Regions from separate parts of the Companilactobacillus bobalius genome, predicted to be linked through region 2. Evidence: riboswitches for the same ligand, from Rfam matches in the RefSeq annotation. Region 2 holds a riboswitch; the other holds the start of a gene.
What was found. A riboswitch is a leader RNA that binds a small molecule or an ion and turns the genes downstream of it on or off. The one in region 2 is predicted to bind tetrahydrofolate.

Region 1: linked by a shared signal. The riboswitch ahead of LKACC16343_RS04815 (folate family ECF transporter S component) and the one ahead of LKACC16343_RS00265 (folate family ECF transporter S component) in region 2 are both predicted to bind tetrahydrofolate.

What each region holds. Positions count from the first base shown of each region.
Region 1 is NZ_MYFM01000002.1:341,749-357,177, forward strand. Features, by position in the region: gene LKACC16343_RS04770 (YbaB/EbfC family nucleoid-associated protein) at 1-16, shown strand, start outside; gene recR (recombination mediator RecR) at 16-615, shown strand; gene LKACC16343_RS04780 (YaaL family protein) at 617-904, shown strand; gene tmk (dTMP kinase) at 1,379-2,029, shown strand; gene LKACC16343_RS04790 (cyclic-di-AMP receptor) at 2,032-2,358, shown strand; gene LKACC16343_RS04795 (DNA polymerase III subunit delta') at 2,361-3,314, shown strand; gene LKACC16343_RS04800 (DNA replication initiation control protein YabA) at 3,326-3,688, shown strand; gene rsmI (16S rRNA (cytidine(1402)-2'-O)-methyltransferase) at 3,707-4,579, shown strand; gene LKACC16343_RS04810 (acyl-[acyl-carrier-protein] thioesterase) at 4,579-5,322, shown strand; THF riboswitch at 5,719-5,814, shown strand; gene LKACC16343_RS04815 (folate family ECF transporter S component) at 5,867-6,391, shown strand; gene tsaB (tRNA (adenosine(37)-N6)-threonylcarbamoyltransferase complex dimerization subunit type 1 TsaB) at 6,457-7,182, shown strand; gene rimI (ribosomal protein S18-alanine N-acetyltransferase) at 7,157-7,699, shown strand; gene tsaD (tRNA (adenosine(37)-N6)-threonylcarbamoyltransferase complex transferase subunit TsaD) at 7,711-8,733, shown strand; gene LKACC16343_RS04835 (hypothetical protein) at 8,865-9,557, shown strand; gene LKACC16343_RS04840 (L-type lectin family protein) at 9,752-12,196, shown strand; gene LKACC16343_RS04845 (DUF368 domain-containing protein) at 12,249-13,100, opposite strand; gene LKACC16343_RS04850 (ABC-F family ATP-binding cassette domain-containing protein) at 13,252-15,162, opposite strand; gene LKACC16343_RS04855 (redox-sensing transcriptional repressor Rex) at 15,299-15,429, shown strand, end outside.
Region 2 is NZ_MYFM01000001.1:50,267-65,695, forward strand. Features, by position in the region: gene LKACC16343_RS00250 (glycoside hydrolase family 65 protein) at 1-931, shown strand, start outside; gene pgmB (beta-phosphoglucomutase) at 998-1,669, shown strand; gene LKACC16343_RS00260 (aldose epimerase family protein) at 1,686-2,672, shown strand; THF riboswitch at 2,941-3,035, shown strand; gene LKACC16343_RS00265 (folate family ECF transporter S component) at 3,065-3,604, shown strand; gene LKACC16343_RS00270 (bifunctional folylpolyglutamate synthase/dihydrofolate synthase) at 3,607-4,896, shown strand; gene LKACC16343_RS00275 (LbetaH domain-containing protein) at 5,030-5,590, shown strand; gene LKACC16343_RS00280 (maltose acetyltransferase domain-containing protein) at 5,594-6,181, shown strand; gene LKACC16343_RS00285 (putative quinol monooxygenase) at 6,196-6,801, shown strand; gene LKACC16343_RS00290 (Cof-type HAD-IIB family hydrolase) at 6,883-7,695, shown strand; gene yicI (alpha-xylosidase) at 7,855-10,146, shown strand; gene LKACC16343_RS00300 (ROK family transcriptional regulator) at 10,282-11,436, shown strand; gene LKACC16343_RS00305 (PTS sugar transporter subunit IIC) at 11,582-12,880, shown strand; gene LKACC16343_RS00310 (glycoside hydrolase family 1 protein) at 12,884-14,341, shown strand; gene LKACC16343_RS00315 (GH25 family lysozyme) at 14,595-15,429, shown strand, end outside.

The DNA.
Region 1 (15,429 bases), on a different contig from region 2:
AAACGGGTTGATGTAATGAAATATCCAGAACCAATATCAAAATTAATTGATAGTTATATGATGTTACCAGGAATTGGTCGCAAAACTGCAACCAGAATGGCATTCTTTACACTTGGAATGGACAAAGACCAAGTGCAAGAGTTTGCTGATAATTTAATTTCCGCAAAGACAGATTTGAAGAGTTGTAAAATTTGTGGAAATATTACTACTGAGGATATTTGTAATATATGTAGTGATAAGAGTCGTGATCAGTCAGTTATTTTAGTCGTTGAACAAGCTAAAGATATTATGTCTTTGGATGATATGAATGGTTATAATGGCTTGTATCACGTTCTAGGAGGGGTCTTATCGCCAGTCGATGGAGTTGGCCCAGAAGATTTGAATATTAAGTTGTTGCTGAATCGCTTAAAGACTAATCAGAATGTTAAAGAATTAATTATTGCAACTAATGCGACGCCAGAAGGAGAAGCAACTGCTCAATATTTAGCCAAATTAGTTAAGCCAGCAGGAATAAAAGTAACTAGATTAGCACATGGATTAGCTGTTGGATCTGATATTGAATACGCGGATGAAATGACTTTGAAGAGTGCGGTTCTAGGTCGCAGGGAGATTTAACATGTTTGGTAGAAAAAAAATATCTGTCCAGAAAATGGAAGATGATCGCCTCTTAGATAATATTCATCAGATTCAACAAAGAATTGGTAATACACAAAGAATGATGAACAATTCGGTTGATATCGATGATACGACAAGAATCAGGTTAAAACTTGATCAGTTGAAGTATCAATTCTTGTATCTAGAAGCAAGAAGAAGAAAAGCTAAAGCTAAGGCTACAACAAATATTATTTTCGGAGACGAGGATACATTTTTGAAGCAACCTAGTCGTGCTGAAAAACACTGGTAATTAGTTAAGGCGGATTGTGCTTAATTTCCGTCTTCCATAAAAATTGGGAATACCTTGGAACGCCATGGGCGCGACTTGAAGCTAATTATTTTACACTTTGTGTAAAATAATGGATCTCCAAGATCGGCCTCATTGTAAATGGCAAAGCCATTAACAATGATCTCATGGCTGAAGGTATTTCCAATTTTTCCTCCAGACTAGATAGTGTTTTAGTTAACTTAAAATAAAAAACAGTATTTATTTAGAATTCCGTTAGTGCGTATAAAATATACGTATGGAGTTTCTGAATAGATACTGTTATTTTTTTACTTTAAATATTAGAAAAACAGATGATTAAATAGAATAGGATTCGGTCCAGACCAATCGAGCTTGTTGTGGAGGACGTCATACTTAATCTCTTAGAATAATATCTTAGGAAGTTTCATTTATTTCCAATTTCAAGTAAAATAGTAGTAATCATCTAGGAGAGATTATATGTCAGGAATATTTATTTCGTTTGAAGGACCAGATGGGGCTGGTAAGACGACAGCTCTGAAAAAAATTATGCCACTATTGCAGGCCAAAACCGATAAGGAGATTGTCTTATCTAGGGAACCCGGTGGTAGTCAAATTTCTGAAAAAATCAGAAAAATCATTTTGGATATTCATGATGAAGAGATGGATGCCAGAACAGAAGCACTATTATATGCAGCAGCTAGACGTCAACATTTAATCGATGTAATTTTACCAACCTTATCTGAGGGTAAAATTATGTTGAGTGATAGATTTGTTGACAGTTCAATTGCTTATCAAGGCGGAGGCCGTCAAATCGGTACTAAAGAAGTCGCTGATATTAACAATTTTGCGATTGAAGGGCACTTACCAGATTTAACAATTTACTTTGACGTGACTCCCGATGTAGGATTAGCTCGAATCAAGAAAGATCATGCCGGACAAATGGATCGTTTGGAGAAGGCTGCTATGAGTTTCCACGAGCGTGTCTATGATTCTTACAAAGAGATTGTCAAAGATAATACTGAACGTATCAAGACTGTTGATGCAGCCCAAGCACCTGATAAAGTGGTTCAGGATGCTGTTGAAATTATTGTGCAAAGATTTCCTAATATTTTTACTAAAGGAGAATAACAATGAAATTAATTTTAGCCATCATTCAAGACAAAGATAGTCAACAACTACAAGAAAAGCTTGTTAAGGGCGGCTTTAGAGCTACCCAATTACCATCTACTGGTGGTTTCTTGAAAGCTGGTAATTGTACCTTTATTATTGGTGTTGAAGAAGAGAAGGTTGATGATGTCTTAGCAATTATCAAGAAGAATTGTCACACACGTTCTCAATACGTTACACCAACATTTTTAATGCCAGAAGCAGCTTCGAGTTTGTCCGAGCCTATTGAAGTACAAGTTGGCGGTGCTACTTGCTTCATTTTGCCAGTTGATAAATTTGTGAGATTCTAAAAATGGAGAGTTTACAAACTGAGCAGCCTAAAGTTGTTCAAGAATTTCAAAAAATTATTTCTTCTAATATGTTGTCACATGCGTATTTAATCGATAGTGCTTCTTCCAAAGTTAGACAGCAGATGGCTATTTGGTTAGCCCAGAGTCAATTCTGTGAGAATCTTCAAGATGGCGCCCCTGATCAGACTTGTCAAAAATGTCGTACAATTGCCCTTGGGGATAACCCCGATGTTTTGGAAGTGGAAACTGAGAAGCAGAGTATTGGTGTCGATGATATTAAATTCTTTAAAAAAGAAGCTAATATGACGGCGACACAAGGAAAAAGACGAATCTTGATTATCGATGAAGCTGAGAAGATGACGAACGCAGCTAGTAATAACTTGTTAAAAACAATTGAAGAACCAGAAGGTAATCTGATGATTATTTTATTGGCTGATTCTGCAAAACAACTTTTACCAACGATTCAATCACGTGTACAGATTTTTCATTTGTCGAATAAGAGTAATGAAGAAGAAATCGAAAGTTTAATCAACGAAGGATTCAAAAAAGAACAAGCTGAAAATGCCTTGAAAGTCACCGATATTAAATATTTGGAAAGTATTACAGCTGATAAGTACCAATCGTTATTAACCGCAATTACGAATTGGTTAAAAGAAATCAATAAACAAAAAATAAATAGTTTTATCGACATTCAGACTGATATCATGCCTTTAGTAGAGAATAAAAATCAGCAACATTTGGTTTTCGACATGTTGAATCAAATGTTTAGTGATATATTATCAATTAGGTACAATTTAGAAAAATCAACATTAACGACGCAAGATTTACTCTCAAATAAAGGGATCAAAAAAATTGTAAAGATGTCTGATGACTTATTCACAGCCGAACAGATGTGGAAAAGTAATGTATCGTTTCAAGCAATTTTAGAAGATTTGTCATTAAAATTTGTGGATTAGTAGGTGAAATCATGGCAGAGAAAGATTTATATGATGAATTTGAAACAATCACAAATCAACTAAATGATATAAGTAAAAAGGTTTCTTTGCTAAAAGAGGAACTATCCGATACTTTGGAAAAAAACGAAGAGATTAAGTTGGAAAACCAAAATCTTCGCAAACATTTAGAAAAGGTTGGCTACGAGGAAAAGGATTTTAATGGTAACACGTTATCTGGTTCGCGATTGAATTTGGAAAAGCTATATCGCAAAGGATTCCATGTTTGCCAACAATATTACGGTTCACACCGCGATAATGACGAGGAATGTCTTTTCTGCATGAATGTTTTGTACGGAACTAACTGGAAAAAGAATAAAAAAGTTAAAAAGATTTAAGTAAGGGGAGCTATTTGAATGAAGGAACAAAGGAGTTTTGTTGATAATTCGAAGGGCTGCCTTTTTTTAGTGCCAACGCCCATTGGTAATTTAGAAGACATGACTTTTCGAGCTGTTAACACTTTAAAGGAAGCAGATTTAGTAGCAGCTGAGGATACGCGTAATACTAAAAATTTATTAAATCATTTTGAAATACCGACAGAATTAATAAGTTTTCATGAGCATAATACTGCTCAAAGAATTCCTGAATTAATTGAAAAAATGAATTCTGGTCTCAAAATTGCTCAAGTTAGTGATGCTGGAGCTCCATCAATCAGTGATCCGGGCAAGGAACTAGTTAAAGCTGCCATTAAGGAAGAAATTCCGGTAGTCCCACTACCAGGTGCGACAGCTTCAATAACGGCGCTAATAGCTTCTGGTATAGAACCACAGCCATTTTATTTCTTTGGCTTTTTGCCTCGTAAAGGAAGAGAAAGAACTGAAGCTTTAGTAGATTTAGCTAATCGTAGTGAAACAACGATTGTTTATGAGTCACCATATCGAGTAAAGAAGACAATCCAAGATTTGATTGCTAAATTTGGTCCAGAGCGCCGGATAACTTTGGCCCGTGAATTAACTAAAATACATGAAGCTTTTTTGCGTGGTAGTTTACAAGATGTGGCTCAATATTATGAAGAAAACGATCCTAAAGGTGAGTATGTCTTAATAATTGCAGGAAAACCAGCTGATCAGACAGAAGTTAGTTCAGATGCTGACTTAGTAGCAGCGGTGGATAACTTGATTGACCATGGTAAGAAACCTAATAAGGCTATCAAAGAAGTAGCCGCCGACAACGGTTTGAAGAAACAAACTGTGTATAACCTTTATCATGGAATTGGAGAAGAAGAATAGTGACAGATAGAGAAACATATTCAATGGAAGTAGAAGTACCATATTATTTTGCCAATTTTACAGGTGATATTCGTTTATCAGCTTTGATCGACATTATGTTACTAACTTCCGAAAAACAATTACACCAAGCTGATGCTGATAGTACAGAGATGGTTATGAACAATGGCTTAGGATGGGTAGTTGTTCAATATCATATGGATATCAATCAGATGCCACGTTTAGGCCAGAAATTAAAAGTTACTACACAAGCAACAAGCTACAATAAGTACTTTTTCTATCGTGATTTCTGGATTGAAGATATGGACGGCAATGTCATGGTTAAAGCCCAAAGTGCTTTTGTTTTGATCGACATTAAAGAGCGTAAGATTGTTAGTGCTGCAGATCGTTTGGAAAATAAATTTGGTGCTGAAGAAGTTAATCGAATTCAGAGATTTGCTCGTTTACGTGTGCCAGAAGATTATGATTTCAAACAACCACAACATATTGGTTACTATAATATCGATGTTAATAAACATGTTAATAACTCTTACTATTTTGATTGGATGGTAGATACATTAGATACAGATTATATTGCCAGTCATCATTTGAAGAGTATGGACATTAAGTATGAAAAAGAACTTAATTTGGAAAGCGAACCATTGTCATTCGCTAAAGTAGATTCAGAAAACCACACATCAACTCATTGGATAAAGAATGGTGATACTTTGAATGTTATTGCTCAATTAGGATGGGAAGATAAATAGGGATAGTGGTTCTTTAGTTTAGTTAGCATTTGATGCCATCCTCCACAAGGATTGGGAATGCATTGGAACGCTATGGGCGCGATTCGGAGCTAATCATTTTACACTTCGTGCAAAATAATGGATCTCCGAAGTCGGCCTTATTGTAATCGGCAAAGCCGATAACAATAATTTCATAGCTGAACGCATTCCCAATTCTTGCTCCGGATTAGATAGTGTTCTGATTTTTTATTTTGCGGATTTTAATATTGACGAGAAAATGATTTTTATTATATAGTTCCGTGTTCCAGAGCAATAGTGCTTGTTGCGGAGGGCGACATCCTTAGCAAAACCTTATCCAAAAACCAATTACTTGTATAGTTATTTTATTGTGCTACCATATTTAAGTATTCAAAAATATTTGGGGTAGGATTCAAGGCGTTAAGTGCCGATGGAACGGAATGTGAACATCGGACGAAGAGATTTTCTCGCGATCTTGTTTCCGCATTCGCCACTTTATATATGTCTCTTTTATATTCTGTGGCAGCTCCGTTGGGAGATGTCGATTATGAACAGTAGAACGAAAGTCGTTAGTGTTCAAGGAATTACGTGGATGGCTTTGTTAATAGCATTGCAAATGGTATTGTCAAAGTTGTCGATTGGTAGCAACATGATGCAGGTAGGGTTTAGCTTCATTGCTGTTGGATTGTTGGGATATTACTTTGGTCCCGTAAAGGCTGGAATTGCTAATGTTTTAGCAGATATTATCAGTCATACGATTATGGCAACGGGAGGCAGTTTCTTCTTAGGTTTCACTTTAACTGCTTTAGTATCTGGAGTGATTTATGGTTACATGTTACACAATCACAAGGTTACAGTTTTAAGAACATTTATCACGGTCTTATTGATTACGGTAATTGTTAATACTGGACTTAATACTTTGTGGATTCACATGATGACCAATGTACCTTATCTGACGTTGTTAGTACCAAGGATTGCGAAAGAGGCATTTAGTTTGGTTTATCAAACTGGTCTTCTTTTCATCGTATTGAGATGGATAGATAATTCGAAATTTAATAGAATCGACCGATAGGTCGATTTTTTTTTGTTTAAAATTATGTGTTAAAATAATTCTATTAAGAATGAGGGATAAACGTAATGAAAATATTAGCATTTGATACATCAAATAAACCGTTATCCGTTGCAGTAGTTGTGGATGGCAAAGTTTTAGCACACATAGAGTCAACTGAGAAGAAAACGCACAGTGTTTCCTTACTACCTGATATTCAAAATGGGTTGCAAGAAGCAGGGCTTACAATGGCTGATATCGACTTGATTGCTGTTGCCAAAGGTCCAGGTTCCTACACAGGTGTAAGAATTGCTGTGACAGTAGCTAAAACTTTAGCTGATACTTTAAATAAAAAATTAGTAGGAGTTTCTAGTTTGAAACTCTTAGCTGCAAATGGTGACAAAAAACATCTCTTGGTTCCTTTAATGGATGCCAGAAATGATAATGCTTTTGCTGGTGTTTATGTAACAAATCGTGATGGCAGATTATTAACTGTTGTTGCGGATCATCACACTTCAATGGCCAATCTATTTGAAACATTAAAACAATATGAGCCTAATGAATTGGAGTTCATTAACGCTACGCCTAGATTACAAGAATTAATTCAAAAACAATTTCCTGAAGCAACAATAGTTATGAGTGAAGATTCATTGCCAGATGCTGGCAAGTTGGCTAAAATTGCAGAGACAACTAGAGCTGTTAAGGATATTGATAATTTTATCCCGACATACTTGCGTTTAACTCAGGCGGAACATGATTGGTACGCTAAAGGTAATAAGGAAGACAAAAATGTTTCCTATGTTGAAGAAGTTTAAAAATATCTTATCTAATAATAAGAAGGAAAAATTTGATTTTGAAAAACAATTAGTTACGATCGATGGACAGGAATTTACCTTAAGAAAGGCTATTCCAGATGATTCGATTGAATATATGCGAATTCAAGAAACAATTTATCCAATTCCGGTACCATGGCCAATTGATATCGTTGAAATGGAAATTGGTAATAAGAATGCGCTCTATTTGTCATTGGTTAATGAGACTGGTGTCGTAGCTTTTATCGGTATTTCACTGAGTGATAGGACAGAATCACATATCACTAATTTGGCGGTTAACAGTGATTATCAGAATTTAGGTATTGGACATTTATTATTGAATCAGGCTTTTGCATATTGTCGCAAACGTGAATTCGAAAAAATGTCATTAGAGGTTGATGTAACTAATGATGCTGCAATTGCCTTATATGAAGCTTTTGGCTTTAAGGTAAAAACGGTGCACAAAAAGTATTATTTTAGAAATCATCACGATGCTTTAGAAATGATGGTTGATTTGTAGGGGAGAACATTGTGGAAAAAGATACGTTAATAATGTCATTTGAAAGTAGTTGTGATGAAACTTCAGTCGCTATTATTAAAAATGGTAAAGAAATCTTATCAAATATTATTGCAACACAAATAAAGAGTCATCAACGTTTTGGTGGAGTAGTACCAGAAGTTGCTAGCCGTCATCACGTTGAAGAAGTAACTCGTTGTATCAATATGGCTTTGGACGAGGCAAAAGTTGGTTATAGTGATCTCGATGCTGTAGCCGTAACTTATGGTCCTGGCTTAGTCGGTTCATTGTTGATTGGAATCATGGCTGCTAAAACAGTAGCATTTGCACACAATCTACCTTTGATCAAAGTTAACCATTTAGCTGGACACATTTATTCAGCTAATTTCGTGACTGACCTACAATATCCATTCATGTCCTTGTTAGTTTCTGGTGGACATACGGAGATTGTTTTAGTCACAGCTCCTGGAGTTTTCCACACCCTTGGTGATACTAGGGATGATGCTGTTGGTGAAGCTTATGATAAAATCGGCCGTATCTTAGGAATTAATTATCCAGCTGGTAAAAAAGTTGATCAGATGGCTGCTAAAGGTAAGGATACTTTCAATTTTCCAAGAGCAATGGTACAAGAAGATAACTTGGACTTCAGTTTCAGTGGATTGAAGAGTGCCTTCATCAATCGTGTTCATCACGCTGATCAAGTTCATGAACAGTTGAATAAAGATGATTTGGCTGCCAGCTTCCAAGGTGCCGTCCTGGATATTTTGAGCAATAAGATATTTAGAGCTTTGAAACAACATCCAGTTAAGCAATTGATTGTCGGTGGAGGTGTCTCCGCTAATCAAGGCTTACGTAAACGTTTGGCTGAAGAAATCGAAAAACGTCATATGGATATGGAATTAGTTTTCCCACCATTAAGACTTTGTGGTGACAATGCCGCTATGATCGGTGCAATGGCTCAGATTCAATATGATAAAGGTGATTTTGCTGAATTAGATTTGAATGCTGATCCTAGCTTAGATTTTGATATGGAATAAATGGATACCTCTAAGTTGAACATTGACTATAGAGGTATTTTTATATACAAATTGCAAATAATACTAATTATTTGTAAAAAGGGATTAATAAATCTAGAAAATTGTGGTAAAAAAGATGAGAGGTGTAATTGATGGAAAATAGAACGGTTATTTCATATGTGCTGCTAAAGTATGATAAGAGTACTGATGGGATTTATACGAAAGCCACTAACAATGGCACTTTTGAAATTCCTAGTTTTGAATTTGATCCGGCTGAAAATGAAACTTCAACTGATTTAAAAATGCATATTATTGAGAGATTGAAGATGCTTGATGCAGGAATCGACATCGACCATTTATTTATTCCATTCACCAACTTATCTGTTTCTTCAGATTTCAAGATTTACAACTACTTGGTATTAGTCTTTGAATCAGATCATGATGTGTTTGCCACAATGGAAGATGAATCTTGGTATCAAGTTAAATATGATCTTAAAAATAAAATTTGGAATCTGGCTTGGCAAAGCGGCATGGAACATGTCAATGATTTTCAAATTAAAGACAGATCTTTGAATCAATATGCCGTAAATAGTTCGATGAATGATGAAATTGATTTTTGCAATATCATGCACTTTGTAGCTCAAGAGACACAGGAATTTCCTATCTTGGGATTGATGTCGGGAACTGAGTTTACTCAAAAAGAAGTATTACATTATCAAAAATTATTGGGCTTCAAAAACAGTAGTCTTAAAACAACTTTGGCATTTGAGAGTAAATATTCAGATGCGATTAAAGCCATCGACGAAACCTCTTATAAGATAAAAAATAAATATTTACAAAGATAAAAATAAGTTATCAATTCAAAGTTAATTAAATTGATAACTTATTTTTTTTGCCCTAATCAAGAATGCTATATTTATTGATAAAAATTAATATTTGATAATAAAATTAGTTGAAAATGATATATATAAAATAATGCTATATTATATAATATTTTTACATAGATAAAATATTAATGTTTGACAAGGAGGTTGGTCTTATGAAGAAACGTATAAGATTTCTTTATTTGATTATATTTCTTTTGCCGTTCATTCAATTGCTTAAAACTACTACGGTTCAGGCTTATTCAGTTCCAGATAGGACTAGTGTATATGAGCATGCGCCTAAAGGTATGAAGCTGAATGATTTTATTACGGCTCCAGAATACTATACGAATACGAAAACAAACAATACTACAGCTTTTAAAAGTTCTAATAAGATAATTCGTGCGGGTGATTCTAATAATGATTCGACTGATATCATTCAATTGTTGGATGGATCAAGTACGCAGAAGCAACAGATTGGTTCTTTTTGGGGAACCGTCAAAGATAGTAACGGTAATAAAACTTATAATTATTTTGATTTGAGTAAGTCACAAGAAATTTCAGTTTGGTTTTATGGAGGAAGTAAAATTGATGGTTATGATGGATTTGCTTTTGTACTTCAAAATGATGATTTAGGTGATCAAGCTATTTCTCGTAGCAATGGTGCCCCCACTGCTGGTGAGACTTTGGGGGTTTGGGGTGGTGGAACTCCAGACAACAAAACTACCACAACAAAACTTTCTGGTGCTTCCGATGGCATTCAAAAGAGTGTAGCTATTGAATTTGACCGTTATTTAAATAATACTGCTGGATCCACTTTTAATTCAGTCAATGATTACTTGGATTTTGATGGTTTTTCAATGTCCAATGCCGGTAATATTGTTATGAACCAATTGAGAGAAAAACATATTGCTTGGAATTATCCGGGGGATACCGCTACTTATATGGAAAATAGCTATGGTATTTTTACAAATAATTACTTTTACAATTTGACGCATCGTGGTCCAGTTCAAAATAACTCTTACTTCACTGGTTACGATGGTCTTGAGGTTGCTAACTCAGAAACGCAAGATCCACGTAATGGTTGGCGTCATCTTAAAATCACTTATACACCACCAACAACAGGGACTACAGCTCGACTATCGTATTTAATTAATGATAAGTTCCCTGATGGTACGGATAAGATGCAGACTTCACAGGATAGTAAAACTTTTAGTATCGATATTTCTAAGCTGGTAGGAACTAATGACGACAAGAAGGTTCGCTGGGGATTCACTGCCTCAACAGGTTCTCCAAAGTCATCGATTGCTGACTTAGATATGGTTATTGAAAAAATGCCTTCAATTGTTGATATGAAGGGGACTTCACAGATTACTGATATTACAAAGAATAGTAGTAAGACTTTAGGTAGTACTAAAGAATTGCATACTAGTGATGGTGATGAAATTAAATTGGAACAAAAATTGTCTTACAGTGGTGGTATTTCCGATTCTGGTGAAATTACAGCTACAGTTGGATTACCAGAGTATGTTGAGTACAATGGTGACGAGAATGGTGTCATTGGTAAGATGACTTATCAAGATGAAGATGGAACTACTAAAACACAAGAAATCAATAAATCCGATTTAAAAGATGTCACAATAACAATCCCAGGCAAGTATGAGAGTGATCCACCAAGTTATAAAACTGTAAAAGGTTTTGACGTAAAGATTCCATCGATGAATGCGATTGGAGATAATTCTAATATTGAGGTTTATGGAATCGTTAAAGGTCCGGAAAGTTCTACTCCAATAACAACAAACGTGTCAGGAATTAACACTAGTTATCAAGCTGATAGTTATACAGGTGATACGATGAGTCCTGACTTCGTTGTCGATAATGAAATTTTACATATTGAAAATACTAATTCCCTGTCACAAGAATTAGAGTTAGGCGATGAAGCTCATTTTCAAGGTAATATTTCTTATCTGAAGGGTTCAACCTTTGATGGTGAGGAATTATTGAGCAATTTGGAAGTTTACGATCAAGATGGTAATAAACTCCCTGGGGTACAAAAAGGTGATATTGAGGTTGATAAAGGTGCAAAAACGGGAACATATGACGTTCCTTATACCTTGAACGGTCTGGAAGCTGGTAAGACTTATACATTCAAGTTGAAACTATCAGACTCCAAAGATCGTATTTCCAATACTTTGGAATATCAGGTTAAAATCAAATCAGAAAAGAATTTACAGTTAGCGGTCAACAATTATCGTTTCCAAACAATCAATGCTGGTTCTAAAATCGGTGAGTATGTCAAACGTTCCGGTAATTGGGATATCAATGTTAACAGTACCGGATATAAATGGAAATTGTCGGCCCAGTCAACTGGTTTGTTTAGTGAAAAGGATAATAGTTATTTTGAACCACTATACTTTATCGATAAAAATTCAAATGCCCAACCTTTGAGTGATAATACATTAATTGCTCAACAAGATACTATTAATAGCGGTGAAATCCAAAATACGGACGTTACAGACACTTGGAGTGAGGATGACGGTATTCTACTGAAGAATGGCTTTCCTAACCTTGCAGGCGATTATACAGGCGAAATTAAATGGACGTTGAGTGAAACACTATAAAAAAATACTGTCGATAGATTTAAAAATCTATTGGCAGTATTTTTTTGTAATTTTACTTGTAACGATCTTCTAAATTACTCATCCAGAGTGCTAATAAGCAACCAATAATGAAGAAAACTAGACTTAGAGCAATATCAAGGCCAGTTGTTCCAACGTAAGAAATTCCGTCATTTGTATATGGATTAGGAATCAGGATTAAAACAGTACTAGCCAAGACGATGCCTAAGATGAAATGATAAACCTTTGAATGATGCTGTTGAATTAATTTTTCCATAGCTTTGGAGAAGGTCAATAATGAAATCACACCACCAATTGCAATAGGGATGAAGACTAAGGGGTCAAAGGTTTTAAAACCTTTTAACATTGGTGTATATAGTCCCAAAATTATCAGTAGATTTGAAGGGCTTAATCCAGGTACTAAGACACCCAAAGCAATTAGGATACCCGCAATAACGAATCCAAAGAAGTTAGCTGGGATGGTGCCGAAAATTTCACTCATGAAGAAGAGAAAAATTCCTCCGCCGACAAAGCTGGCTAAGAACCAAGTAATGTCATATTTATTTCGTGGTATTTGGGATGTCGATTCCTTGAATAGGGTTGGTAAAGTTCCAATGATTGTTCCAGCAAAACCCCAGAGGACGATTACTTGATAGTTTTGCAAAAGATAGTCAAGAGGTTTGGATAAAATGCCTATTCCAACAATGCCACCAATTCCGATAGGTAAGAAATAGAGAAAGTCACGTTTGAAGTTTTGACGTACGTGGGCCATAAAACTTAACATTCGTTCATAGATACCCATGATGGCGGCTAAAACACCACCGGAAACTCCTGGTAAGATGAAACCTAAAGCGATGATGACTCCCTTAAAGAATCTGATTAAGAAATTTTCTTGTTTTATGGTTATGCTCCCTTGGAAATATTCTTTATAAATTAAGTTATCAAATTTGGAGAAGCTGAGCAACAAAAAAACAGTCTTATTAAGTATTCAAGATATATCTTTCCTTACTTGAATTTCTTAATAGAGGCCGTTTTTCTTTACTAAATCAAATTATTTTCTAATCAGAAAAATCTTCTAGTTCAATAGATTTTTCGGTCCATTCTTCTTCAACTTTATCTTGTTGCTGTTTGTTTTCATCAAGTTCTTTTTGAAGATCGGCCAACTTGCTATAAGAAGTTAGATTCTCATCTTTAGTCATTTCTTTTTGAATAGCAGTATTTTTGTCTTCTAGTTCAGCAATTTGTTTCTCTAAGTCTTCAACTTGACGACGTAATTTACGTTCTTGTTTTTGTTGTTCCTTAGATTGTTGATACTGAACTTTCTTTTCGCTGACATTAGAAGTTGTTTGTGCTTCTTCAGTTGAATGATCAGTCGTTTTCTCCAAGTAATAATCGTAATCACCAAGATAGATCTTGCTACCATGTTCGCCAATGTCAACGATACGATCAGCTAGAGTATTCAATAGGTAACGGTCATGGGAAACGAAGAGGACAGTTCCTTCGAAATTCTTCAAGGCATCTTCAAGAACTTCCTTACTGTCAATATCCAAGTGGTTAGTAGGTTCATCCATGATTAAGAAGTTATCGTGTTCCATAGCTAATTTTGTCAAAGTTAAACGAGCCTTTTCACCACCAGATAATCCAGCAACAGGTTTGAGTACGTCGTCACCACTGAAAAGGAAAGCTCCCAACATATTACGAATTACTTGTTCATCTAAACGAGGATAGATATCCCAAATTTCATGAAGAACATCTTTTTTTGGATCAAGATTTTTCAAATTCTGATCGTAGTAACCAACTTGAACATTGGCACCAAACTGAGATGTTCCCTTGATCATTGGGATTTGTCCCAAGATAGATTTAAGAAAAGTTGATTTACCGATACCGTTTGGTCCGATAATACCAACACGTTCACCCTTTTTGACATCTAAATTGATAGGTTCGGACATAATTTGGTCTTCATAACCGATAGCGGCATCTTTGACGAGTAATACGTCATTGCCACTTTCCTTATCAATTTGAAATTTAAAATGAACTGAGCCTTGATCACTGTCAGGACGATCCAAGACATCCATATGTTCCAACTTCTTACGACGACTTTGAGCCATCTTGGTAGTGGAAGCACGGACAATATTCTTTTGGATATACTCTTCAGTCTTCTTAATTTCAGCCTGTTGCTCTTCATAATGTTTCCAGGCTACTTCTTGATTTTTTTTCTTTTCTTGTAAATAGAAAGAGTAATTACCAGAATAATGAGTTGATGAGTGATGATTGATCTCAACAATTTCAGTAACGACTTTGTCCAAAAAGTATTGGTCATGGGAAATGATGACTAGTGCGCCACGGTAATTTTTGAGATAACCTTCAAGCCATTCAACTGTATTGATGTCCAAATGATTTGTGGGCTCATCCAAAAGTAAAATATCGTGATGTTCCAAGAGCATTTTAGCCATAGCCAAGCGTGAACGTTCACCACCAGAAAGGGTTGATATTTGTGCTTGCCAAACATCCTCATCGAATCCGAATCCCTTGAGGACACTGCGAATCTCTGATTGATAGCCGTAACCATTTTCTTGACGGAAGGTATTTTGCAATTGATCATATTGCTTCAAAATGTTGTCGTAATCTTGAACATTGGGGTCAGCAATTTTTTCTTCTAAAGTGTGCATCTTTTTTTCTTGTTCCTTTAGATAATCAAAAACGTGTTCCATCTCGTCAAAAATTTTATTTTCACTATTCAAACCGGAGTCCTGAGCAAGGTAACCGATATTTGTATCCTTTTTCAGAGCAATATTTCCACTATTATAACTTTCTTGATCAGAAATAATTTTGAGCATAGTTGATTTGCCGACACCGTTTCGGCCGACTAGACCAATTCTACTATTATCCTGTACTTCAAAGCTAACGTTAGAGAATAGCCTTTTAGTACCAAAATTCTTTGTAATGTTCTGTGCTTGTAATAAAATCAATTTCAAACTCCTTTATATATTCACAATTTTATCATTATTCAATAAATTATGTCTTTATAGGTTTAACGTATTGCGTTTTTGTCGATTTTTATTTACTATAAATGTTAGTGAAATGACACACATATGGTGGTAAATTATGACAAAAACAACTGTTCCAAACGCAACAATAAAGCGTTTACCAATTTATTATCGGTATTTTCAATTTTTAAAAGATGAAGGTACAAAAAAGATCTCTTCTGGAGAATTATCAGAAGGGGTCAAGATAGA
Region 2 (15,429 bases):
AGGTGATAAGTCATTTGTTCTTCATGAAGGTAGCAAGATGTTGACTGAAATGTCACGTTTCTGGGCTGACCGTGTTCATTACAGCAAACGTAACGAACAATATATGATTCATGGTGTTACTGGACCAGATGAATATGAAAATAACGTTGACAACAACTGGTACACAAATTTCTTGGCTCGCTGGACTCTGAAGTATACACTTCAAATCCTTGGTGAAGTAAGTAAAGATCAATTTGAAAAGTTGAATGTTTCTAAAGAAGAAATGGATCAATGGCAAGATATTGTAGACAAAATGTATTTGCCATATGATGAAGATCTTGGAATTTTTGTTCAACATGATGGTTTCTTGGACAAAGATATTGAACCAGTCAGCTCAATTCCAAGTGATCAATTACCAATCAACCAACATTGGTCATGGGACAAAATCCTACGTTCACCATATATCAAGCAAGGTGATGTTCTTCAAGGTATTTGGGACTTTATTGATGATTTCTCAGAACGCGAGAAGAAACGTAACTTTGATTTCTATGAACCATTAACAGTTCATGAATCAAGTCTTTCACCAGCAATTCACTCTGTTTTGGCCGCAGATTTACATTATGACCAGAAAGCGGTTGCATTATATGAGAGAACAGCTAGACTAGACTTAGACAATTATAATAATGATACTGCAGATGGTTTGCATATTACTTCAATGACAGGTGGCTGGTTAGCCATGGTTCAAGGATTTGCGGGCATGCGTGTTCACGATGATGGTACTTTGAGTTATAAGCCATTTTTACCTAAGAAATGGAATAGTTACTCATTCAGACAAGTATTCAGAGGTCGTGTCATCGAAGTAGCCGTCAAGGAAAATGGATCAGAATTCAAGTTGGTATCTGGTGATCCACTTCAAATTCAAGTCAACGATAAACCACTAATGCTAAAATAATTGTAAACTTAAGATGCCTGGAAGTTATTTCAGACATCTTTTTATCAAAGGAGTTAATAACGCGATATGGTAAAATTTGAACAAATTAAAGGTTTCATCTTCGATTTAGATGGTGTAATCGCTAATACATCAGTCTATCATGCAAAAGCATGGCATCAATTAGCAGATAAATTGGGCGTTACATGGACTGAGGATTTAGCTAACCAACTAAAGGGTGTTGGTAGAATGGATTCACTTAACTTGATTTTAAAGTCTGGTGGTAAAGAAAACGATTACACTGAAGATGAAAAAGTTAAGTATGCTACTGAAAAAAATGATAATTATTTGAATCTTTTAAAGGGATTGACTGATAAGGATATTCTCCCTGGTATGAAAGAATTTATTGAAGATTTAAGTGCTAATAATTACTTAATTTCATTAGCCTCGTCTTCTAAGAATTCGCCTAAGGTATTGCAAGCTTTGGATTTGGAAAAATACTTTGATGCCAGAGTTGATCCAAGTACTTTGAAGAATGGAAAGCCAGATCCAGAAATTTATGTTCGTGGTGCCGAAGTATTGAACTTGAAGCCTGAAGAATGTATCGGACTTGAAGATGCTGTTTCAGGTATTAAATCGGTTAATGGTGCTCATGAAACATCTGTTGGTATTGGTGATCCGGGAATCTTAAATGAAGCCGATATTAACTTCACTGATACGTCACAAGTAACATTAGCAAATATTAAGAAGGCAATGAACTAAAAAGAGGGGTAATAAAATGGGCGTTTCAAAAACAATTTTTGGGGAAATTGATTCTGAACCGGTTTACCTCTATAAAATTACTAATAAAAATCAAACAAGTATTAGTATTATGAGCTATGCTGCGACTTGGCAAAATTTTGAAGTCGTTGAGGATGGTAAAAAACATTCATTGATTGAGCATTTTGATAATTTGGAGGACTACATTAAAACACCTTATCAAGTTGGTAAAACAATTGGACGTGTAGCCGGAAGAATTAAAGATGCCACCTTTAAGATTAATGATGCGAGTTATCAAATGGAACAAAACGAAGGTGAAAACTTTTTACATGGCGGTAGTCATGGACTTCAGTATCAAAACTTCTCCAGCCGACAAATTTCTAATAAGGCCGTGATGTTTAGTCATACTGTAAGAGGCGAGGATGGCTTTCCCGGAAAACTTGAGGTCAATGTTATTTATATGTTGACTGATGATGATGAAGTTTACGTTACTTATGGAGCAAATACGGATCACGATACTTTGTTCAATCCAACTTGTCACGTCTATTTCGATGTTGATGACGAAAATATCAGTCAGCAACAGTTACAAATAAATTCTGATAAATTCCTAGAAGTTGATGATGGTAAGATTCCTACAGGACAATATTTGCCAACTGAAGGACCTTATGATTTCAAGCAATTTAAGACTATTGGTAAAGGATTGGATCAATTGTCCTTATTAGATAAGCATGAATACGACGATACCTTTGTCGTTGATGGACATGCTGCTACAATCAAATCTGATAAACGTGCCGTTGATTTGTATACGGATCGTAATGGTATGGTTATTTTTACCGCTAATCCTGAAGATGCTCAAAAGGCAGCAAAATATGATTATAGTTGTTTGGCAATGGAATTACAGACGTTGCCAGATGCTATTCATCATCCAGGCTTTGGAGATATTGTTTTAAGTAAGGATAAAAAAGTAGCCTATACTAATAAGTATAAATACCGAAAATTAGATTAGAGACTGTATTCATTAATATTGCCGTGTCATTTAGTTCAAATGAATATGTTAACGAATTTAACATTTTAAATTTTAGTGAAAAATAATCGATATGAAAATTCTGAAATTAGAATTTTTGTACCGATTTTTTTTATATTTATGGATACGTGTTATACGAACTATATACATAAAATCTATTGACCGTGTTCGCTATTGGACGTTATATTAAAAAAGTTAAATGAATAAGGAGGAAAATAATAGTAATACCACGATTTAAAAATAAAAGGATAACAGAGTAGAGAATAAAGCGTTAAGTGTCAAAAAGACGGAATGTGCTTTTGAACGAAGAAGTAAATTCGCGGTTTTATTCTCGCATTCGCTGCATAAAAGATATGTAGCAGCTCTAAGAGGAGATGCTCAAAATGAACAAGAAAAACAGTATTTATGCAATTTCAACAATGGGTCTTTTAGTGGCAATGATGATTGTCTTAACTAATTTTTTAAGTATTCAAACACAATTTCTACGTATTTCATTTGAATTTATACCACAAGCCATTTTAGGAATGTTTTTTGGTCCACTCTGGGCCGGAATTTCATCAGTAGTAGCTGACGTTGTCGGAACAACGCTTTTTGGTAAAGCCGGCTTCTTCATTGGTTTTACATTAAATGCGCTTATTTCAGGTGTGTTATACGGACTTTTCTTCTACAAAAAAGAAATTACTTTAAAAAATACTTTCATCTGCGTTTTACTAAATACTATTATTATTAGTTTATTCTTAACACCACTATGGTTATCGATCATGTATCATGTACCATTCTTTAATATGGGACTTTGGATTCCTAGAATTATCAAAGCAGTTGCTATGCTCTTTATTCAAACAGGCTCAATCATGTTCTTTGGCAAGGCACTGCCACTAAAAATGCTTGCTAGTCGTTACATGGCAAAGGGGTAAAAATGTTTACAACAGGTTCAGAAGTTATTGAATGGATTATTTCACGAGGTTATTTTGGCAGTTGTCCAGGATTAGAACGTATTACTGAATTATTACGTCTACTCGGTAATCCTGAACGAACCTATCCAACGATTCATGTTGCAGGTACTAATGGAAAAGGATCGACAACACGCTATTTGGCTAATTTATTACGTGCTGATGGCCTAAGGGTGGGTACTTTTAATTCGCCATTCATAAAGGATTTTGCTGAACAAGTGGAGATCAACGGACAAGAAATTGGCAATTCTGATTTAGTTAAACTGGGTAATCAGATTAAACCGTTAGTTGAACAAATGGATAATCAAAAGAAATTTTATGGTATAACTGAATTTGAAATTCTTACTGGGTTAGCATTTTACTATTTTAAAGGACGAGTGGATTTAGCGATTATTGAAGTGGGTATGGGTGGCCTGCTAGATAGTACAAATGTTATTGAACCAGAATTGATCGCCATTACGACGATTGGATTAGATCATACTGCTTTTTTAGGGGATACAATTGAGAAAATTGCTTATCAGAAGGCCGGTATCATCAAAGAAAATACGCCATTGGTCGTTGGAAATGTTTCTGAAGCTGCTCTGAAAGTCATTAAGACTCAAGCACTTAAGAAGAATTCAACGGTGTATGTTTGGGAACGGGATTATCAAACGGATTATCGGGGATTTGTTGAACAGCAGTTTGAAAAATTTGATTTTCGTAATCATGATATAAAATTGAAAAACTTAGAAACGCCACTTATAGGTCATCAACAAGTTGAAAATGCAGCTGTGGCATTAGAGATGTATTATCTCTATATGCAGAAGCATGATTTATCATTTGATAAAGAACAAATTATGCACAGTTTATTGCAAACCAGATGGCCGGCTCGAATGGAGATTATTAGTTCAAAACCATTAGTAATTATGGATGGGGCCCATAATCCTCACGCTATTAAACGGTTAAAAGAGAATCTTTTGAGTGACTATCAGGATTATCATGTAAGAATACTATTTTCGGCCATTGTTACCAAGGATATTGGAACAATGCTGGAAGAGTTATTACAGATACCTAATGTTGAAATTACTTTGACCACTTTTGATGATAAAAGAGCCTTGAGATTAGAAGATTTCAAAGCTTGGCAACCACGGATAAAGTTAAGTGCAGATTGGCGTAAAGCTTATCGAGAGTTAAAAGATAATTTGAAATCTAATGAGTTACTTTTAATCGCAGGTTCGCTATATTTTTCATCAGAAGTACGTTCACAAATCAAATAAGAGATTGAGATGTAATTATTCAAATTATGTCTCAATCTTTTTTGTTATTCAAAAAATGAATTTGTCTAAATACAAGATAAGTATTAGACGAATACCCGTCCTACCCTTATCCTAAGGATAAAGAGGTAAGAAAATGGATGCGTTAGATAAAGCTTTAAAGGGTGGAGTTCTGGATTATAACGAGGCTGATTTTAAATTGGTTGATCAAACGGTAGAGAAGAATACACAGATAATTAATGAGATTAATTATCAAAATCATACAATTGATGAACGTCGGGAACTGTTCAGTCGCTTGTTTGGTTATCAAGTTCCTAGTACTAGTGATATTAAAGCACCGTTCAATGCTGATTTAGGCTGTCATACTTTTGTTAAAGGGAATGTCTTTATCAATAAAGATTGTTTCTTCATGGATTTAGGTGGTATCTGGATTGATGAGGGTGCTAAGTTGGGTCCGAGAGTGAGTCTAATTACAGTGAATCATGGTGAGGCTCCTGCAGAAAGAAGAACTTTGATTACCAAGTCAATTCATATTGAAAGGAACGTTTGGTTGGGAACTGGTGTCACAGTACTTCCTGGAGTGACGATTGGAGAGAACTCAATTGTTGGAGCAGCTTCAGTAGTGACTAAGGATGTGGCTCCAAATAGTGTTGTAGTTGGGTCACCAGCTAAAAAAATAAGAGATGTTAGGGGATAACTTATGATGACAGAACATGAAAAATTATTAGCAGGACAAGAGTATGATTATCGAGATTCCGAATTACAGCAGATGATTGTACGTGGTAAAAAAATGATTCAAGAGATCAATACTCAAACTGATGTCAAAGAAAGAAATGAGACAATGAAATCATTGTTCAAACACGTTGGAACTAATTTAACAATTAATGGTCAATTCGGTGCTATCTATGGTTCACATATCATTTTTGGCGACGATAATTTTATCAATGGTAACTGTTACTTTCAAGATTCCAATTTAATTACTTTGGGTGATCGTGTCATTGTGGCTCCGGATACTAAATTTTACTGTGGTGAACATTCAATTGATGCCAATCATCGTTTTGGTGTTCATGAGGATGGTAGCCATTATTTGATTACCCACACAGAACCCATTTCAGTTGGTAATGATGTTTGGATCGGCGGTAATGTGACGATTATCGGTGGCGTTCATATTGGCAATAACGTGATTGTTGGTGCTGGAGCTGTAGTTGTAAGTGATATACCTGATAATTGTGTTGTGGGTGGCGTTCCTGCTAAAGTAATCAAGAAATTACCCAGCTTAAAAAAATAGTGAGGTAGATAATTGTGAAATTACTAAAGAAACCAATTTTCAGTTTGTACAAATTAACCATTGATCCTAAGAACAGACAGGATTTTCTAGCAGAAGGGATGAATAATCTAATAACTTCTCACAGAAATGAAGCAGGTACTTTGATGATGTGTGCTACACACGAAGATGAGGCTGGTAGTGTTAATTATATTTTTGAAATGTATCAAGATGAAGCAAGTTATCAAATTCATGCCGCTTCACCACAATTTCAACGTTATGCCAAATTTGCTCAAAAGGTGGTTCAATCTAAGAAGATTCACAAATTGAACTTAGAGACACTTCATGCGAATGATCAAGTGTTAGAGATTAAAGATGAAAATCCGTATTTTGCTCGGTTACTTGAGATAACTACAGATTATAGCAAGTTAGAAGTTTTAAAGAGCATCTCTCAAAATACCATAGCCAGCTTTGTAAGTAATATTGATTCTGATCATTGGGTGATAATTGATATTTTTCAGAATAAATCAACTATGGAGAAGGTAAATATTAGTCAACAGTTATCAAAAATTTCGGCTGAATATTCAATTCATGAATTGAATATTGATACAATGGTTAGTCAAGACGATTTAAAATTAGAATAATCAGCAAAATCAGGTAAACGTTTTCAATAGTCTGCTACAATAGAATATGTAATTATTTATAAAGCAGACGAGGACTTTAAAATGTCAAAATATTTAGTATTTATGGATTTAGATGGAACGCTCTTATCAAGTGACCATAAACATATTTCAGTTCGTACCAAAGCCACAATTGAGCGTTTGCAAAAGCATGATGTTAAATTTTATATTGCTACGGGAAGAATGTATGAATTAGCTAAGATCACTCAGAATTTGTTGAATCCTGAAGTTGGCTTGATTACTTCCAATGGGGCTGTTTTCGATGGTATTAATGGTCGTGAAGTGACTTTGCTAGGCAGTAAAACGGTTGAATTGGCTTATCAAATAACGCAAGTCAATAAGTTGCCAATGATGTTGTTTACACCTGAGACAGCTTACTTCACTGAAAAAATTCCGCACTTCATTGCACAGAATGCTGGTAACTTTGATGAGGCCTTTGGTTATAAGGAAATCGAAAATCTAGAGGAATTACGCCAGGTGGCCGATAAAATCACTAATGGAGTTGTTTTAAGTCGTGGGGATATGGATGAATTGAATCAAGCTAAAGCTAAATTAGCTGACAGCAAGAAGTTGCGTCTATCATCATCAGGTCCTGACAATATTGAAATGATTCCTTTAAAGACCGATAAGGCCACTGCTATTCAACAAGTTCAGTGGGAACAACGTATTGATGCAGATCATACTTTTGTCTTTGGTGATGGAATGAATGATTTAGGAATGATGCAACAAGCTAAGTATTCGGTTGCCATGGGTAATGGTGTAAGTACAATCAAAGAACAGGCCAATTATGTGACAGAAACAAATGCTAAAGATGGTATTGCTGTATTCTTGGAAAAATTCTTTAAAGATGAATTCTAAAAAATTTTAAATATCAAAACTCACAAATATTGTATTTTGTGAGTTTTTTTGATTAAGGAATTGAATTAATGAGTTATACATGTGTATAATGTAAGCGTTATCGTTAGTTTTTTGTTTAAAAAAACTAACTAAAATTGTCTTGATAGGAGGCTGTAAATAGTGAAATTTACAAATGGTTATTGGATGAATCGTGAAGAGTATCAGATTGATTCACCAATGGAAGCTTATGATGCACAAAAAGAAGGGAATAATCTAAAAGTTTTTGCACCCTTTAAAAGAGTTCTAAGTAGGGGTGACCAACTCAATTTAGGAGCAACAACTATAACTCTGAATTCCCCTATAGAAAATGTTATTGGCGTAAAATTAGAACATTTTGATTCTGAAGATCATGGTCCTAGTTTCAAAATCAATAATTTAAATCCCAAAGTAGACATTCAAGTGAAGGATAAAATGGCCTCTCTAGAAAGCGGTGATTTAAAGGTCTCATTACCGTTAAAAGATGATTTTCTGATGAAATTTACTGCCGATAGTCATTTGATCACTGAATCAGTCCAAAAGGCTCAAGGGGTCATATACAATCGTGATAAGAAACAAAGTTTCATGCGTGAACAGCTATCAATGGATATTGAAGAAAAAATTTATGGTTTAGGAGAAAGATTTGGCAATTTCGTTAAGAATGGTCAGTCGATAGATACTTGGAACCAAGATGGTGGAACTGGTAGTGAACAAGCTTATAAAAATATTCCGTTTTACTTGAGCAGTAAAGGCTATGGTATTTTTGTGGATGAACCTCAAAGAGTTTCATTTGAAGTAGCATCAGAAAATGTTGATCGCGTGCAATTTAGTACTGAAGGTCAGTCTCTACAATATTATGTGATTTATGGGCCAACACCTAAGGAAGTATTGCATCGTTATACTCAATTAACTGGAAAAATTAATCTGCCACCAGCATGGTCGTTTGGTCTCTGGTTGAGTACTTCATTTACAACGGATTATAGTGAAAAAACCGTTCTTAAATTTATTGATGGAATGAAGAAGCACAATATTCCTTTAGATGTCTTTCACTTTGATTGTTTCTGGCAGAAAGGATTTGAGTGGTGTACTTTAGCTTGGGATAAGGAACAATTCCCAGATCCTGAGGGTTTGCTAAGAAAAATTCATGAGCGTGGCATAAAAGTATGTGTATGGTTAAATCCTTATATTGCTCAGAAGTCGCCTTTATTTAAAGAGGCTAAGGAAAAGGGCTACTTGATCAAACGTCAAAATGGCGATGTCTGGCAATGGGATTTGTGGCAAGCTGGTAATGGATTCGTTGATTTCACTAATCCAGCCGCTAAAAAATGGTATCAAGATAAATTAAAAAAATTATTGGATATCGGCGTAGATTGTTTCAAAACGGATTTTGGTGAGCGTATACCTGTTGATGACGTCAAATTTTACGATGGATCCAATCCACAACAAGAACATAATTACTATACTTTACAGTATAATCAGGCTGTTTATGATATCATTGCTGAAGTTAAGGGCAAGAAAGAGGCTGTTGTTTTTGCTCGTTCAGCGACAGCAGGTTCACAATCATATCCCGTTCATTGGGGTGGAGATTGTCTATCTAACTACAATTCGATGCGAGATACATTACGTGGTGGCTTATCATTCTTAGTATCTGGTTTTGGATTCTGGAGCCATGATATTGGAGAGTTTGAAGACGGGGATGATAGACCAACACCGGATCTATATAAACGCTGGACTCAATTTGGGTTATTATCATCTCATAGTCGATACCACGGCAGTAATGTTTATCGTGTGCCATGGAACTTTGATCAAGAGGCTGTTGAGAACACCAAACGCTATGTAAACTTGAAATTATCGTTGATGCCATATCTTTATACACAGGCTGCTTATGATGCCAAATTTGGTAATCCCTTGATGAGACCGATGTTTTTGGAATTTGGGGATGATCCTAACGTTTCGGACTTAGCTACGCAATATATGTTTGGTTCCCAAATTTTAGTTGCACCCATTTTTAATGACCAAGGAAAGGCACATTTCTATTTACCAGGTGGTAAATGGACTAGTTTGTTGAATAATAAAGTTTATCAATCGCCTAAATCAGGAGAATGGCTAAATGAAATATTTGATGAATTAAGTTTGCCAGTGTTGGTACGTGAAAATACTATTTTGGTGCGTAATGAAAAAGCTATTCATGCTGAATACGATTATGCAAAAGACGTCGATATTCACTTATATCAAATTAAGAATGGAACAGTTTCAACTAATATTGTCAGTTCTAAAGGATTAGAGACAGCTTCCATTAGAGTTCAAAGAGATGGTCAACAAATTAAAGTGTCAACTATTGGCGTTAAAGGCAAAGTAAAGGTATATTTACATGAGAATGAAAAGATTATACCAAAAGATTTAATTGATAATCAGGCTTTGTTTAATTTGGAATAAAATTATATTGGCAGATTCGTTTAAAGGATGAATCTGTCTTTTTATTACTAATAGTTGCTGACTGGTCTATACATATGTAGTATGTAACTAGGATTATTAAATTGTTTATATTAAAGCCGTTGAGAAGGAATATTTATGAATAGATTAACTATTAGAAGGATAAATGAACTGAATGTATTGCGTGAAGTATTTAATCGGACACCAACTTCTCGAGCTGATGTAGCAAAGAAATTGGGTCTGACTAAATCTACGGTCTATAACATTTTTACTAAGTTAGCCAATGATAATTTAGTATATGATATTGGTCAGGGAAACAGTACTCGTAGTGGTGGGCGCAAGCCGGTTTTGACCAATTTTAATGCTCAAGCTGGGTATACTATAAATACAAAAATTAATCAGACTACGATTAGTTGTATGACAAATTGGCTAGACGGAAGTATTGTGAATTATCAAGAATTTCCTATTGATGGCAAAGATGCTTCTAAACAACTGTTGGCGTTGTATCAAGCTATCAAATTATCTACAATTGATAATGCTGATTTAATGGGGATTTCTGTAGCGGTATATGGAGTAGTTAAGGATAATCGTATCGTCAAAGCCATGAATCGTGATTTGGTCCAGTATGATTTGGTTCAAATTTTACAAAGTAGATTTAACGTACCAGTATTACTAGAAAATGAAGCTAATCTAGCAGCTTTAGCAATAAAAGATTTTTCAGGTACTTCAATTCAGGATGCCGTAGCGCTTAGTTTGTCTGATCAAATTGGAGTTGGCTCAATTATTAATGGTCAACTTTATTCAGGAAGAAACAGTCGGGCTGGGGAAATCGGTTTTGCCAAGTATTACGGTTTGGGAAATAAAAGTCCATTGCCATTAGAAGATGTTGGTTCCGATCAAGCTGTTTTTAAGCAAATTCAGGATTTAAAACAGACTTCAGTGGTTATTGCTGACATTCGTCGTTGGTATGATTTGGGTGATGAGATTGTACAAGAAGTTCTGAAAAATTTTGAAACTAGTATAATTATAATTTTGCAAAATATCTTTTTGTTATTTGATCCCGAAAAAGTAGTTATCAACTCTCGAGTATTACAAGCCATTCCTGAAACAATGAAGTATGTTGAAAAAAAATTGTCAGAAGTGATAGATCATGAAATTAACATTGAGGTCTCCGATAATGTAGGCAGTAATAGCTTATTAGGAGGATGTTCGATGATAACTAGAAAGATATTAGAACTTCCAGATGCTAATTTACAATTCAAAAATAGAACTATACCTACGGTTGGTGATTGATGAAAAAGACTGATACTGAAATATTAGTCTTTTTTATTTACAAATTTTTCGAATAGATTTATTGAGAAGGACTTGACGTTTCTTTAGAAAACGGTTACATTCTAGTTAGTTCTTTTAATGAAAAAACTAACTAGGAGGGTTACTTATGAAAAGTATTATTTCTGGATTCCAAAATAAATTTTTGCCAGCTTTAGCAAAATTTGGAAATCTGAAGTATATGGTTGTTCTTCGTGATGGAATGATTATTACAATTCCATTCACTATTTTTGGAAGTATTTTTATGATTGTCGCTAACTTACCATTTACTTGGTGGGCCGACTTTATTAAGCCTATATCAGGTTATTTGAATGCTGCCGTTACAGTTACTTTTGGTATTTTAGCTTTAATCGTGGCTATGGGAATTAGTTATCAATCAGCTAAGGCCAATAAATTGGATACAATGACAGGGACGGTTATTCCTACTGTTGCATTCTTGTTGGCAATGTTGAACAATAAGTTGACTATTGATCCAGCCGATCTTGGATCGGGTGGTATCTTTACGGCTATTGTTATTTGTATTATTACTAGTGAAATTATTCGTTTCTGTGTTGCCCGCAATTGGACAATTGAATTACCCGATTCAGTTCCACCTGCAGTTGCCAAGTCATTTTCATCATTGATTCCTGGTTCAATTGCATTGTTCCTTGTTTGGTTAGTTAGAGTTGTATTACATGTCAATATTAATTCAGTCATCCAATTGATTTTCTCACCACTTGTTGTTGGATTAGATAGCATTTGGGGTATTGAATTGGCCATCTTCTTGGTTGTTGCATTATGGGTTGTCGGTGTTCATGGTACTAATGTTATTGGAAGTATCTATACACCAGTGTTTCTAAGTTTCTTAACAGCTAATATCAATGCTGTAGCTAAAGGTCATGCTCCAGTACATATTGCTGCTGATGGATTTTTGAACTTTGGACTAACAATTGGTGGTACAGGTGCTATTTTAGGATTAGTTCTTTGCATGTTTACTGCTAAGAGCAAACGTTACAAGGCCATGCGTAATTTAGGGTTTATGCCTTCGGTATTTAATATTAGTGAACCTATTATGTTCGGTTTACCAGTTGTTTTAAATCCTACGTTGATGGTTCCATTTATTGTTACACCAATGGTTCTAGAATTTATTACATATTATCTTATGAAATTTGGTGTTATCGGAATGATTGTTGCTCAAGTTCCTTGGACAACACCTACTGTTATTAGTGGTTTTCTTATGACCGGTGGAGATTGGCGTGCTGCCGTTTGGCAATTGATTGAATTGATTATTGCTGTAGCTGCTTACTATCCATTCTTTAAGGTTTTAGATCGTCAAGAATTAAAGGTCGAAGAGGCTGAAGAAGCCGAAAAAGAAAATATGGTTCCAGATGATTCAATGAACACTGATACTTCTGTAAAGGGAGCATAATTAATGTATTATCAAAAATTAAAAAAATTTCCTAAGAATTTTTTGTGGGGAGCAGCTTCAGCCGCTTATCAAATTGAGGGCGCATTTGATGAGGACGGTAAAGGGCCATCGATTTGGGATACGTTTTCCAAAATTCCCGGTAAGACTTTCAATGGAACTAATGGTGATATTGCAGTTGATCATTATCATCGATATAAGGAAGATGTCCGTTTGATGTCAGAGATGGGATTGAAGGCTTATCGTTTTTCAATCGCATGGTCAAGGATAATTCCCGATGGTGATGGTGAAATTAATTCAGAGGGTTTAAAGTTTTATGATAATTTAATAAATGAATTAATAAGATATCATATTGAACCAATTGTTACTTTATATCATTGGGACATTCCGCAAGCTTTGCAAGATAAATATAATGGATGGGAATCTAGAAAAAACATTCAAGCATTTAAGAAATATTGTCAAACTGTATTTAAAGCATTTGGGGATCGAGTTAAATATTGGGTAACCTTTAATGAACAGAATGTTTTTACAGCGATGGGATATCGATGGGCTTCACATCCACCTAATATTAGTGACGTTAAACGAATGTATGCGGCCAATCATATCGTTAACCTCGCAAATGCTGAGGCAATTAATCTGTTTCATCAAATGGTTCCGCAAGGTAAAATTGGTCCTAGTTTTGGTTATGGTCCGACTTATCCAATTACAGCGGATCCTAATGATGTTTTAGCAGCGGATAATGCCGATGATTTTAACAATAACTGGTGGTTAGATGTTTATTGTCGTGGAACATATCCGGCTTTGGTTATGAACCATCTAAAAGATCTTGGAATTGCTCCAGAAGTGACTTTAGATGATAAGAAATTATTGAAATCTGCCAAGCCCGACTTTTTAGGCATTAATTACTACCATGGGGGGACGTTCCAACAAAATCAAATTGAACATCCTGATAAAACTAGTCAACATGAAAAAGATTTTTCTAAGACTGATCCATATTTGATGCAACCTAAAGATACCCAAGCACAAACCCCAGAGATGGCAATGTTTAACAATGTAGAAAATCCTTATTTGCATAAGACACAGTGGGGATGGGAAATTGATTCAGTTGGTTTCAGGATAACTTTACGCCGAGTTTACGAAAAGTATCAGTTACCAATAATGGTTACTGAAAATGGTTTAGGAGCTCACGATAAGTTAGAAGGTAATAATGAGGTTAATGATCAATATCGGATTGATTATTTACAAACTCATATAACTGAGATGCAACGTGCTTTGACCGATGGTGTAGATTTATTAGGATATTGTGCGTGGTCCTTCACAGATTTATTGAGTTGGTTAAATGGGTATAAAAAGCGTTATGGATTTGTATACGTTGATCGTGATGATAATGGTCCTAAAAATTTGACGCGAATACCAAAGAAGAGTTTTTATTGGTATCGTGATTTTATACAAAAAAATTCTTAAATGAAAATCTCCTAGACTGAAAAATCTAAGAGATTTTTTTGGTTATTTGATTTTTTGTATTAATTAAAAGTTATGTTTAACATAACCAATAGTTAATGCGACAAAATATTGTCAATAATTCAATAGTTATTTTTCTCTTTTTTGTTACAGTTTAATTACTATCAGTGAACAAAACTGTAACTTTCAGTCATTGTCAAGATTTCTGCTTTATAATTTGTTTTGTTGCGATGGCAACGAAAGGGAGAAGGGAATTATGGCTTTGAAAAGAAGAATTATTGTAGCTCTTACTACAGTAATGTCGATAGTTTTGTTTTTTGTGGGTGCAACAAATGTCCAAGCTGCACGTGCTGATATGGTCGATGTGTCCAATAACAATGGGGCGATGACTGTTTCTAATTTTACTGATATGCATAATAATTATGGTATCAAGGCGATTGTCACTAAGGTTAGTGAAGGTACATCATTTAAGGACTCAACAGCTGCCGGTAATATTGCAGCCGCTAAGTCTGCTGGCTTGTATGTTAATGGATATCATTATGCTAGATACAGTACTGTCAGTGGTGCCAAAGATGAAGCTGACTATGCTGCCAAGATTGCTCAAGCTGATGGTTTACCAAGTGGAGCCGTTTTAGCAACTGATGTTGAAAGTTCAGAACAACAGAATTTATCAACAGCTCAAAACGATGCTAATAATGCAGCCTTTATGAGTGAAGTTGCTAAATATGGATATCGTTCATGTATTTACACTATGGGTTCATGGGTTGGTACAACTATGACTGTAAATCAAGGTTGGATTGCCGCATATCCATATAATGCTACAGGTGTAGAAGAGTATACAACTCAACACGCATGGCAATGGTCAAGTTCATACACATTCAATGGTAGTTATGGAAACTTTGATGTTTCAGAATTATATGATAGTTACTTTGCCAGCTATACATCACCAACTGGTTCTAGCTCAACAACTACAACAACGACTACAGATAACAGTAGCTCAAGTAGTTCAGCTTCAACCGATAGTGGTTCAAATAGTGCAGGTGCAAGTGCAGATGTAATTACTGTAAAGAATTCTTCTAGTAGTTACGTTC